DNA from 3 places in the Streptomyces sp. NPDC026673 genome. Region 1 is predicted to be linked to each of the others. Evidence: riboswitches for the same ligand, from Rfam matches in the RefSeq annotation. Region 1 holds a riboswitch; each other region holds the start of a gene.
What was found. Region 1 has a riboswitch for thiamine pyrophosphate ahead of thiC (phosphomethylpyrimidine synthase ThiC). Riboswitches for the same ligand answer to the same signal wherever they lie in the genome.
Positions count from the first base shown of each region.

Region 2: it holds a riboswitch for thiamine pyrophosphate, as region 1 does, so the genes downstream of both, thiO (glycine oxidase ThiO) here and thiC (phosphomethylpyrimidine synthase ThiC) in region 1, are expected to answer to the same signal.
Region 3: it holds a riboswitch for thiamine pyrophosphate, as region 1 does, so the genes downstream of both, AB0F62_RS06735 (thiamine ABC transporter substrate-binding protein) here and thiC (phosphomethylpyrimidine synthase ThiC) in region 1, are expected to answer to the same signal.

Region 1 is NZ_JBEZXR010000002.1:105,167-108,436, reverse strand. It holds gene AB0F62_RS02035 (DUF4240 domain-containing protein) at 1-68, shown strand, start outside; gene thiC (phosphomethylpyrimidine synthase ThiC) at 184-1,929, opposite strand; TPP riboswitch at 1,922-2,048, opposite strand; gene AB0F62_RS02025 (YibE/F family protein) at 2,110-3,270, shown strand, end outside.
Region 2 is NZ_JBEZXR010000033.1:78,621-81,890, reverse strand. It holds gene AB0F62_RS22705 (Rv2175c family DNA-binding protein) at 1-330, opposite strand, end outside; gene AB0F62_RS22700 (FAD-dependent oxidoreductase) at 523-1,683, opposite strand; TPP riboswitch at 1,811-1,923, shown strand; gene thiO (glycine oxidase ThiO) at 1,920-3,068, shown strand; gene thiS (sulfur carrier protein ThiS) at 3,065-3,270, shown strand, end outside.
Region 3 is NZ_JBEZXR010000005.1:222,040-225,309, forward strand. It holds gene AB0F62_RS06725 (DUF6416 domain-containing protein) at 1-24, opposite strand, end outside; gene rlmN (23S rRNA (adenine(2503)-C(2))-methyltransferase RlmN) at 633-1,739, shown strand; TPP riboswitch at 1,798-1,902, shown strand; gene AB0F62_RS06735 (thiamine ABC transporter substrate-binding protein) at 1,893-2,978, shown strand; gene AB0F62_RS06740 (iron ABC transporter permease) at 3,047-3,270, shown strand, end outside.

The DNA of each region.
Region 1 (3,270 bases):
CGGAGATGCACCGCCGGCTGCCCCGTCTGGCCCGTTTGTACCTCGGCCCGGACGGCGGCCGGGAGTAGCGCCGAGGCGGTCGGCGTTCGCCCCGCCGCCGCTCCTCCCCGCGGAGGGGGCGGACCCGCGACGCCCCAGGGGTCGCGGGCCCGCCCGGTACGGACGCCGTTGGTGCCCGGCGGGTCAGTCCGCGATCGGCAGATAGACCCGGTTGCCCGAGGCCGCGAACTCGCGGGACTTCTCCGCCATGCCGGCCTCGATCTCCTCGGCCGTGTCGCCGTGGCGGCGGCGGATGTCCTGGGAGATCTTCATCGAGCAGAATTTCGGCCCGCACATGGAGCAGAAGTGCGCGGTCTTGGCCGGCTCCGCCGGCAGGGTCTCGTCGTGGAACTCCCTGGCCGTGTCCGGGTCGAGGGCCAGGTTGAACTGGTCCTCCCAGCGGAACTCGAAGCGGGCGTCGGACAGCGCGTCGTCCCACTCCTGGGCGCCGGGGTGGCCCTTGGCCAGGTCGGCGGCGTGGGCGGCGATCTTGTAGGTGATGACGCCGGTCTTCACGTCGTCGCGGTCCGGCAGGCCCAGGTGCTCCTTGGGGGTGACGTAGCAGAGCATGGCCGTACCCCACCAGGCGATCATCGCGGCGCCGATGCCGGAGGTGATGTGGTCGTAGGCGGGCGCGATGTCGGTGGTGAGCGGGCCGAGGGTGTAGAACGGCGCCTCCTCGCAGATCTCCTGCTGGAGGTCGATGTTCTCCTTGATCTTGTGCATGGGGACGTGCCCCGGCCCCTCGATCATGGTCTGCACACCGTGCCGCTTGGCGATGGTGTTGAGCTCACCGAGCGTGCGCAGCTCCGCGAACTGGGCCTCGTCGTTGGCGTCCGCGATGGACCCCGGGCGCAGCCCGTCGCCCAGGGAGTACGTGACGTCGTAGGCGGCCAGGAGCTCGCAGAGCTCCTCGAAGTTCTCGTAGAGGAAGCTCTCCTTGTGGTGCGCGAGGCACCAGGCCGCCATGATCGAGCCGCCGCGGGAGACGATGCCCGTCTTGCGGCGGGCGGTCAGCGGGACGTACCGCAGCAGCACGCCGGCGTGGACGGTCATGTAGTCGACGCCCTGCTCTGCCTGTTCGACGACGGTGTCCCGGTAGATCTCCCAGGTCAGCTCCTCGGCCTTGCCGTCGACCTTCTCCAGCGCCTGGTAGAGGGGGACGGTGCCGATGGGGACGGGGGAGTTGCGCAGCACCCACTCACGGGTGGTGTGGATGTTGCGGCCGGTGGAGAGGTCCATGACCGTGTCGGCCCCCCAGCGGGTGGCCCAGGTCATCTTCTCCACCTCCTCCTCGATGGAGGAGGTGACGGCCGAGTTGCCGATGTTGGCGTTCACCTTCACCAGGAACCGCTTGCCGATGATCATCGGCTCGGTCTCCGGGTGGTTGACGTTCGCCGGCAGGACGGCGCGTCCCGCCGCGATCTCCTGGCGGACGACCTCGGGGGAGACGTTCTCGCGGATCGCGACGTACTCCATCTCCGGGGTGATCTCGCCCCGGCGCGCGTACGCCAGTTGGGTCACCGGCCGCCCGGGCCCGCCGCGCCGCGGGAGGCGGGGACGGCCGGGGAAGACGGCGTCCAGATTGCGCAGACCGCCGCGCGGTGAGGTGTGTTTGACCCCGTCGTCCTCGGGGCGGACGGGGCGGCCGGGGTACTCCTCGGTGTCGCCGCGGGCGACGATCCAGTTCTCCCGCAGCGGCGGGAGGCCGCGGCGGACGTCGGTGGTGACGGTCGGATCGGTGTACGGGCCGGACGTGTCGTACAGCGTCACGTCCCGGCCGTTGGTCAGGTGCACCCGGCGGACGGGGACCTTGATGTCCGGGCGGGACCCGGTCACATAGCCCTTGTGCCAGCCGATTTCGCGCGCGTGTGCATCCTGCATGGTCATGAGACCCACTCCCTACGCCGGCATTACCCGGTAACAGGTTCAGCGGTCGGCGCAGCTGGTGGCCCTCGGCCGGTCAGCGCCCTCTCAGCCCGGTGCTCCGAGCTCCCGCGTTTGCAAAGGTGCCTCAACGCTAGCGGGTCCTCGCTGACGCGCACCAGGGGGTGTTGCGATGATCGGGTCGTGGACTCCGCTCACTCGCACGCACACGCCCATGGCCACGGCCACGGCCCGGTACCTCCGGTCTCCAGGCATCTGCGGAAGGTCATCACCGCGATCCTGGTCCCCTTCGTCGCGGCGGTCGTGGCCGGCCTCGTGGTGCTCTGGCCCGGCGGTGTGCCGGCGCACGACCGCACCGGGGTCGGCTTCGACCAGCAGACGCAGTCCGGACGGGTGGTGAAGACCGAGGACGTCAAGTGCTCGGACGTGAACGCCGAACCCGGCGCCGCGCCCGGCACCGAGACCGCCCCCTCCCCGGGCCCGTCGGCGGCTCCGTCGTCCGGGCCGGCGATCTGCCAGCGCGCGACGATCGAGGTCACCTCGGGCAAGGACCGCGGGCGCACCTTCACGGAGATCGTGCAGCCCACCCAGACAAGGCACTACACGCAGAACCAGAAGGTGCTGCTGGCGTACGCGCCGCAGGCGCCGCGCGAACTGCAGTACTCGGTGACCGACGTCGACCGGGCGTTCCCGCTGTGGCTGCTGGCCGGCATCTTCGCGGCCGTGGTGGTCCTGGTCGGCCGGCTGCGCGGGGTCCTGGCGCTGGTCGCGCTGGTCATCAGCTTCGCGGTGCTGACGCTGTTCATCCTCCCGGCGATCCTGCACGGCAGCAATCCGCTGCTGGTGGCGGTGATCGGCGGCAGCGCCATCATGCTGATCGCGCTCTACATGTGCCACGGCCTCAACGCCCGTACCTCGGTGGCGGTCCTGGGCACCCTGTGCTCGCTGCTGCTGATCGGCGTCCTGGGCTCGGTCTTCATCGACTGGGCGGTGCTCAGCGGCAACACCTCGGACGAGACTGGGCTGATCCACGCCCTCTACCCGGACATCGAGATCCGCGGTCTGCTGCTGGCCGGCATCATCATCGGTTCGCTGGGCGTGCTGGACGACGTGACGGTGACCCAGACCTCGGCGGTGTGGGAGCTGCGGGAGGCGGACCCGGGCGCGAGCCGGCGCCGGCTGTACTCGGCGGCGATGCGCATCGGGCGCGACCACATCGCCTCTGTCGTCAACACCCTGGTGCTGGCCTACGCGGGCGCGGCGCTGCCGCTGCTGCTGCTCTTCTCCATCGCGCAGCGCGGTGTGCTCGCGGTGGCGGGCAGCGAACTGGTGGCCGAGGAGATC
Region 2 (3,270 bases), on a different contig from region 1:
GGTACCGCGGTTTTCCCGCAGCGCCTGGACGGGGGTGCCGGGCAGGCTCTCGTCCGGGGTGAACAGCCACTCCAGGGTCTCTTCGTCGCTGAACCCGTCGTCCTTGAGCACGGTGAGCGTGCCTGCGAGGCCCTTCACGATCTTCCCCTCGCCGATGAAGTCGGCGGGGACCATCAGCACCCGGTTCTCACCGCGGCGCACGGCGATGAGCTGGCCCTCCTTGATGAGCTGGCGGACCCGGGTCACCTCCACGTCGAGGCGCTCGGCGATCTCGGGGACGTTCAGCCAGGAAGGAATGAGGGAGTCAATCTTTGCGTCGATCTCGGTCACAGGACAAGCGTGCCATCCCGGACCGACACCTTGGAACCGCTCGCGCCACGCATTGCTCCGTCCTGACGGGTCCGCTACGCGCCGGCAACCCCCGCGGGACCCGCTCCGGACCCGCTCGCGGCCCGTCGGGAGCCGGAATCCGGGAGCCGGGAGCGGAATCCGGGAGCCGGGAGCCGGGAGCCGACCGGTGGCTCAGACGACCGCGGCCCGCAGTTGGACCGCGGGGTCGGCGGCCAGCGCCTCGTCGAGGCGGACGCCGCGGGCGACCAGTTTGCGGGCCTGGGCCAGGTCGCGGGGCCGTCCCACGGCGAAGAGCGCGACCAGCCGCCCGTCCCGAAGCCACAGCACCGACCAGGCGGGCCCGTCCGGGTCGCCGCGCAGCAGCATGTCGTCGGAGTCCACGTGGTACCCCGCGTACTGCACGAAACGGCCGAACTGCTCCGACCAGAAGTAGGGAACGGGGTCGTACACCTCGTCACCGCCCAGGATGTTCGCGGCGGCGGTACGGGGCCCCTGCACCGCGTTGTCCCAGTGGTGGATCAGCAGCCGCTCCCCGTACCGCGCCGACGGGAAGGACGCGCAGTCCCCCACGGCGTACACGTCCGTCACCGAGGTGCGCAGCCGGTCGTCGGCGAGGACCGCGCGGTCCGGCCCGAGGTCGACGCCCGAACCGGCCAGCCACCCGGTCGCGGGCCGGGCGCCGATCCCGACGACGACCGCCTCGGCGGCGAGGACGCTGCCGTCCGCGAGGCGCACCGCCCCCCGCTCGACGGAGGAGACGACCGCGCCGGTGCGCAGGTCGACGCCCGCCTCCGCGTACCAGCCGCGCATGCGTTCGGCGATCCGCGGCGGCAAAATCCCGGCGAGCGGGCGGTCGGCCGCCTCCACGACGGTCACCTCGCACCCGGCGAGGCGGGCGGCGGTCGCGAACTCGGCACCGATCCAGCCCGCGCCGACCACCACGACCCGGTGCCGGCCCTCCAGCACGGGCCGCAGCGCGGTGGCGTCGTCCAGGGTGCGCAGCACGTGCACACCGGGCGTGCCCTCGCTGCCGGGGAGCATGACCGGCTCGGCGCCGCTGGCGAGGACGAGCTTGTCGTACCCGACCGGGCCGCCGTCGGTCAGGACCTGCCGCTCGCCGGGCCGCAGAGCGCTCGCATGGCGTCCGAGCAGCAGCTCGACCCCGATGCCGGCGAAGTCGACATCCAGCAGCGGACCCTCGTCGGCGCCGAAGAGCACGCCCTTCGACAGCGGTGGCCGGTCGTACGGGGGATGCCGTTCCGCGCCGAGCAGCGTGATCGTCCCGCCCCAGCCCTGCTCGCGCAGGGACACGGCGGTCTGGACTCCGGCCATTCCGGCCCCGACGACGACGACGCGCTGCTCGCTGCTGCTGGTCACGCGATCACCGTAACGCCGCGGGGGCGCCGTCCGGGCGTACCAGTGCCCTACTCGCTGCGGATGGTGCGTACTAAGGTGGCCGGAGAGCACTCGCGGGAGCCCGGCGCACCGGGCTGAGAGGGCGGCTGGGCGGCCGCCGACCGTACGAACCTGATCCGGGTCATGCCGGCGAAGGGAGGAGCGGGAACATCATGCACCGTCATGACGTCGTCGTGATCGGCGGCGGGATCATCGGGCTGGTCACCGCGTGGCGGGCCGCCGGACGCGGCCTGCGGACGGTGGTGGCGGACCCCGAACCGGGCGGCGGCGCCGCCCGGGTGGCCGCGGGAATGCTGGCCCCGGTCACGGAGGTGCAGTACGGCGAGCAGGCGCTGCTGGAGCTCAACCTCGCCGCGGCGCGCCGCTACCCGTCCTTCGTGGCGGAGCTGGAGGAGGCCACGGGACTCGGCCTCGGCTACCGCACCTGCGGCACCCTCGCCGTCGCCCTGGACGCCGACGACCGCGCGCAGCTGCGCGAACTCCACGCGTTCCAGGACTCCTTGGGCCTGCGGTCGGAGTGGATCAGCGGTCGCGAGTGCCGGCGCCTGGAGCCGATGCTCGCCCCCGGCGTGCGCGGCGGGCTGCGGGTGGACGGCGACCACCAGGTCGACCCGCGACGCCTGGCCGCGGCGCTGCTGCGCGCCTGCGAGCTGTCCGGGGTGACGTTCCGGCGGTCCCGGGTGGAGCGCGTGGACGTCGCCGGGGACCGCGCGCACGGAGTCGTCCTCGAGGACGGCACACGGCTCGCCGCCGGGCAGGTGGTGCTGGCCGCCGGCAGTCTCAGCGGGCGGATCGGCGGGCTGCCCGAGCACGCGCTCCCGCCCGTGCGGCCGGTGAAGGGACAGGTGCTGCGGCTGCGGGTGCCGCCGGCGTACGCGCCGTTCCTGTCCCGGACGGTACGGGCCGTGGTGCGCGGCGGGCACGTCTACCTCGTCCCGCGCGAGAACGGGGAACTGGTCGTCGGGGCCACCAGCGAGGAGATGGGCTGGGACACCACGGTCACCGCCGGCGGGGTCTACGAACTGCTCCGCGACGCCCACGAATTGCTGCCCGGCATCACCGAACTGCCGCTGGCCGAGACACAGGCCGGGCTGCGTCCCGGCACACCCGACAACGCCCCGCTGCTGGGCCGCGGCGCGCTGGACGGCCTGGTGATCGCCACCGGGCACCACCGCAACGGCGTGCTGCTCACGCCGCTGACCGGCGACGTGATGGCCGAGATCCTCACCGGGGCGGACGCTCCCGCGCCGGCCCGGCCCTTCTCCCCCGACCGCTTCACGCCCCAGGAGCAGTACGCATGACCGCCCCCCTCCTCCTGTCCGTCTCCGTCAACGGCGAGGCCCGGGAGGTCGCCGAGGGCGTCACCCTCGACCGCCTCGTCGCGACCCTGACCGCCGCCCCGTCCGGTGTGGCGGCCGCGCTCAACGAGACCGTCGTCCCGCGCGCCCAGTGGCCCGCGACCCCGCTCCGCGACGGCGACCGCGTCGAGGTCCTCACCGCAGT
Region 3 (3,270 bases), on a different contig from region 1:
CAAGAACGTCGCGGCGCGCTCCAAGTCCTCCGGACCCCACTCCGAGGCCTGGTAGTGCCCTGCTTCTCCAGCAGTGCCTGACCCATCGTGGATCAGTCTCGGTCAGATACGCCGTCATGCCCGCCCCCAACAATTCGCCCCAGCGTGTGTGTCGTTCGCACCGTACAGATCCGCCAGGACACCGCGTGTCGAATCCGTGGGGAAGTTCTATCGGCAAGCAGTTCAGCAGAGGAAGCGCACAGGTCAAGAGGAGGACGGGACGCCGCCATGGAGCGCCTTCCAGGCGCCGGCGCCGACGCAGCGGCTGACATGCATGGTCTCGTCCGCGTTGTCGTGGTGATCTGAGACGTGCGGCGGTCTCGAATGTGTGTGCGAATTATTTGAACGTTCAGAACACCTGCGTGCGATCCGGCTGTATCGACAGATGCGGCTCGACAGCTGTGGACGCGAAGATCCGCGAGGCCCATGCGGCTGCGCGCTCCCGAAGCCGTCCCACAGCGAGGGCCGCGACCTCTGGGCCGTCTCCGGGTCGTGAAAGATCGGCCGAGGTCGACAGGGGACGCCTGAGGGTGACGGGAGCCTCACCCATCTGACCTGGGCGGCCCCAAACGATCTGCGACACTGGACGCACCATGCCTGCACCCGGAGAACTCACATTCGTCGCCCCGCGCGGAGCCAAGAAGCCGCCGCGGCACCTTGCCGACCTCTCGCCCGAGGAGCGCCGGGAGGCGGTCGCGGAACTGGGGGAGAAGCCGTTCCGTGCGAAGCAGCTCTCGCAGCACTACTTCGCGCGCTACGCCGACGACCCCGCCGCGTGGACGGACATCCCGGCCGCGGCGCGCGGCAAGCTGGCGGAGGGGCTGCTGCCGGACCTGATGTCGGTCGTGCGGCACAGCAGCACCGACAACGACACGACGCGCAAGACGCTGTGGCGGCTGTTCGACGGGACTCTGGTCGAGTCGGTGCTGATGCGCTACCCGGACCGGGTGACGATGTGCATCAGCTCGCAGGCGGGCTGCGGCATGAACTGCCCGTTCTGCGCCACCGGCCAGGCCGGCCTGGACCGGAACCTGTCGACCGGGGAGATCGTGCACCAGATCGTGGCGGGCATGCGCTCGCTGCGGGACGGCGAGATCCCGGGCGGGCCCGCGCGGCTGTCCAACATCGTGTTCATGGGCATGGGCGAGCCGCTGGCCAACTACAAGCGGGTCGTCGGCGCCATCCGCCGGCTGACCGACCCGGAGCCCGACGGCCTGGGGCTGTCTCAGCGGGGCATCACGGTGTCGACGGTGGGCCTGGTCCCGGCGATGCTGCGCTTCGCGGACGAGGGCTTCAAGTGCCGGCTCGCGGTGTCGCTGCACGCGCCCGACGACGAGCTGCGCGACACTCTGGTGCCGGTGAACACCCGCTGGAAGGTGCGCGAGGTGCTGGACGCCGCGTGGCACTACGCGGACGTGTCCGGCCGCCGGGTCTCGATCGAGTACGCGCTGATCCGGGACATCAACGACCAGGCGTGGCGGGCCGACCTGCTGGGCCGGCTGCTCAAGGGGCGCCGCGTCCACGTCAACCTGATCCCGCTCAACCCGACCCCCGGCTCGAAGTGGACGGCCTCGCGGCCCGAGGACGAGCGGGCGTTCGTGGCGGCGCTGGAAGCGCACGGCGTGCCCGTGACCGTCCGGGACACCCGCGGTCAGGAGATCGACGGCGCCTGCGGTCAGCTGGCGGCTTCCGAGCGCTGATCCGCGCTTGCTATCGTGACGGTCGTTTGCGGCCGTTTGCCGTGACATCACACAAAAGAACATCCGACAGGGGAGCGCAGACAGCGCTGAGAGTGCGGCAGAGCCGCAGACCCTCGGACCTGATCCGGGTCATACCGGCGTAGGGAGTCACACATGAGCACCACCCGTCGGCGTGCGGCCGGCACCGTCCTCGTCGTCGCGCTCGGCGCGACCGCGCTCGCCGCCTGCGGCAGCGACGGCGGCGACACCGCCGAGGGCGGCAGCACCTCCAAGACCGTGACGCTGGTCAGCCACGACTCCTTCGCCGCGTCGAAGGGCGTGCTGAAGGAGTTCACGAAGCAGACCGGCTACACCGTCAAGGTGCTGCGCGGCGGCGACGCCGGCGCCGCGGTCAACCAGGCCGTGCTGTCCAAGGGCAACCCGCAGGGCGACGTCTTCTTCGGCGTCGACAACACGCTGCTGTCCCGCGCCCTCGACAACGACCTCTTCGAGCCGTACGAGGCCAAGGGCCTCGACAAGGTGCCCGCGGGGCTACAGCTCGACGCCGCGAAGCACCGCGTCACGCCCATCGACTTCGGCGACGTCTGCGTCAACTACGACCGGAAGTACTTCGCCGAGCACAAGCTCGCCGTGCCGGAGAGCTTCGACGACCTCGTCAAGCCCGAGTACAAGGACCTCCTGGTCACGGAGAACGCCGCCACCTCCTCCCCGGGCCTCGCCTTCCTCCTCGCCACCACAGCGAAGTACGGCGACGAGGGCTGGCAGGACTACTGGAAGAAGCTCAAGGCCAACGGCGTCCAGGTCGTCGACGGCTGGGAGCAGGCGTACTACGACACCTTCTCCGGCGCCGGGGGCGGCAAGGGCGACAAGCCGCTCGTCGTGTCCTACGCCTCCAGCCCGCCCGCCGAGGTGCTCGGCCTGAAGACGCAGCCCGCGCAGGGGCCGACGGGCGTCGCGACCGGCACCTGCTTCCGGCAGATCGAGTTCGCGGGCCTGCTCAAGGGCGCGAAGAACACCGAGGGCGGCAAGGCGCTGGTCGACTTCCTGCTGGGCCGCGCCTTCCAGGAGGACATGCCGCTGAACATGTTCGTCAACCCGGTCCGCGACGACGCGGAGCTGCCCGAGGTCTTCACCAAGTACGCGCCCGCCATCAGCGATCCGGCCACCGTCGCGCCGGAGAAGATCGCCGAGAACCGGGAGCAGTGGGTCAAGTCGTGGTCCTCGCTCGTGCTGAAGTAACGAAGACCGCCGGGGGGACGCGCGCGAAGGCGGCGGCCGTCCGGCCGCCGGCGGTGCGGCTGGGCCTGATGGCCGTGCCGGTCGCCTTCTTCGCGCTGTTCTTCGGCTATCCGGTCGCCGCCATCGTCACCCGCGGGCTCCGCGAGGGCGGACGGTGGCGGTTCGGCCGGTTCGCCGACGTCCTGGGCGAGCCCGACATCCTGCACGTGCTGTGGTTCACCTGCTGGCAGGCGGCCGCGTCCACCGCGCTCACCCTGGCGATCGCGCTGCCCGGCGCCTATGTCTTCGCCCG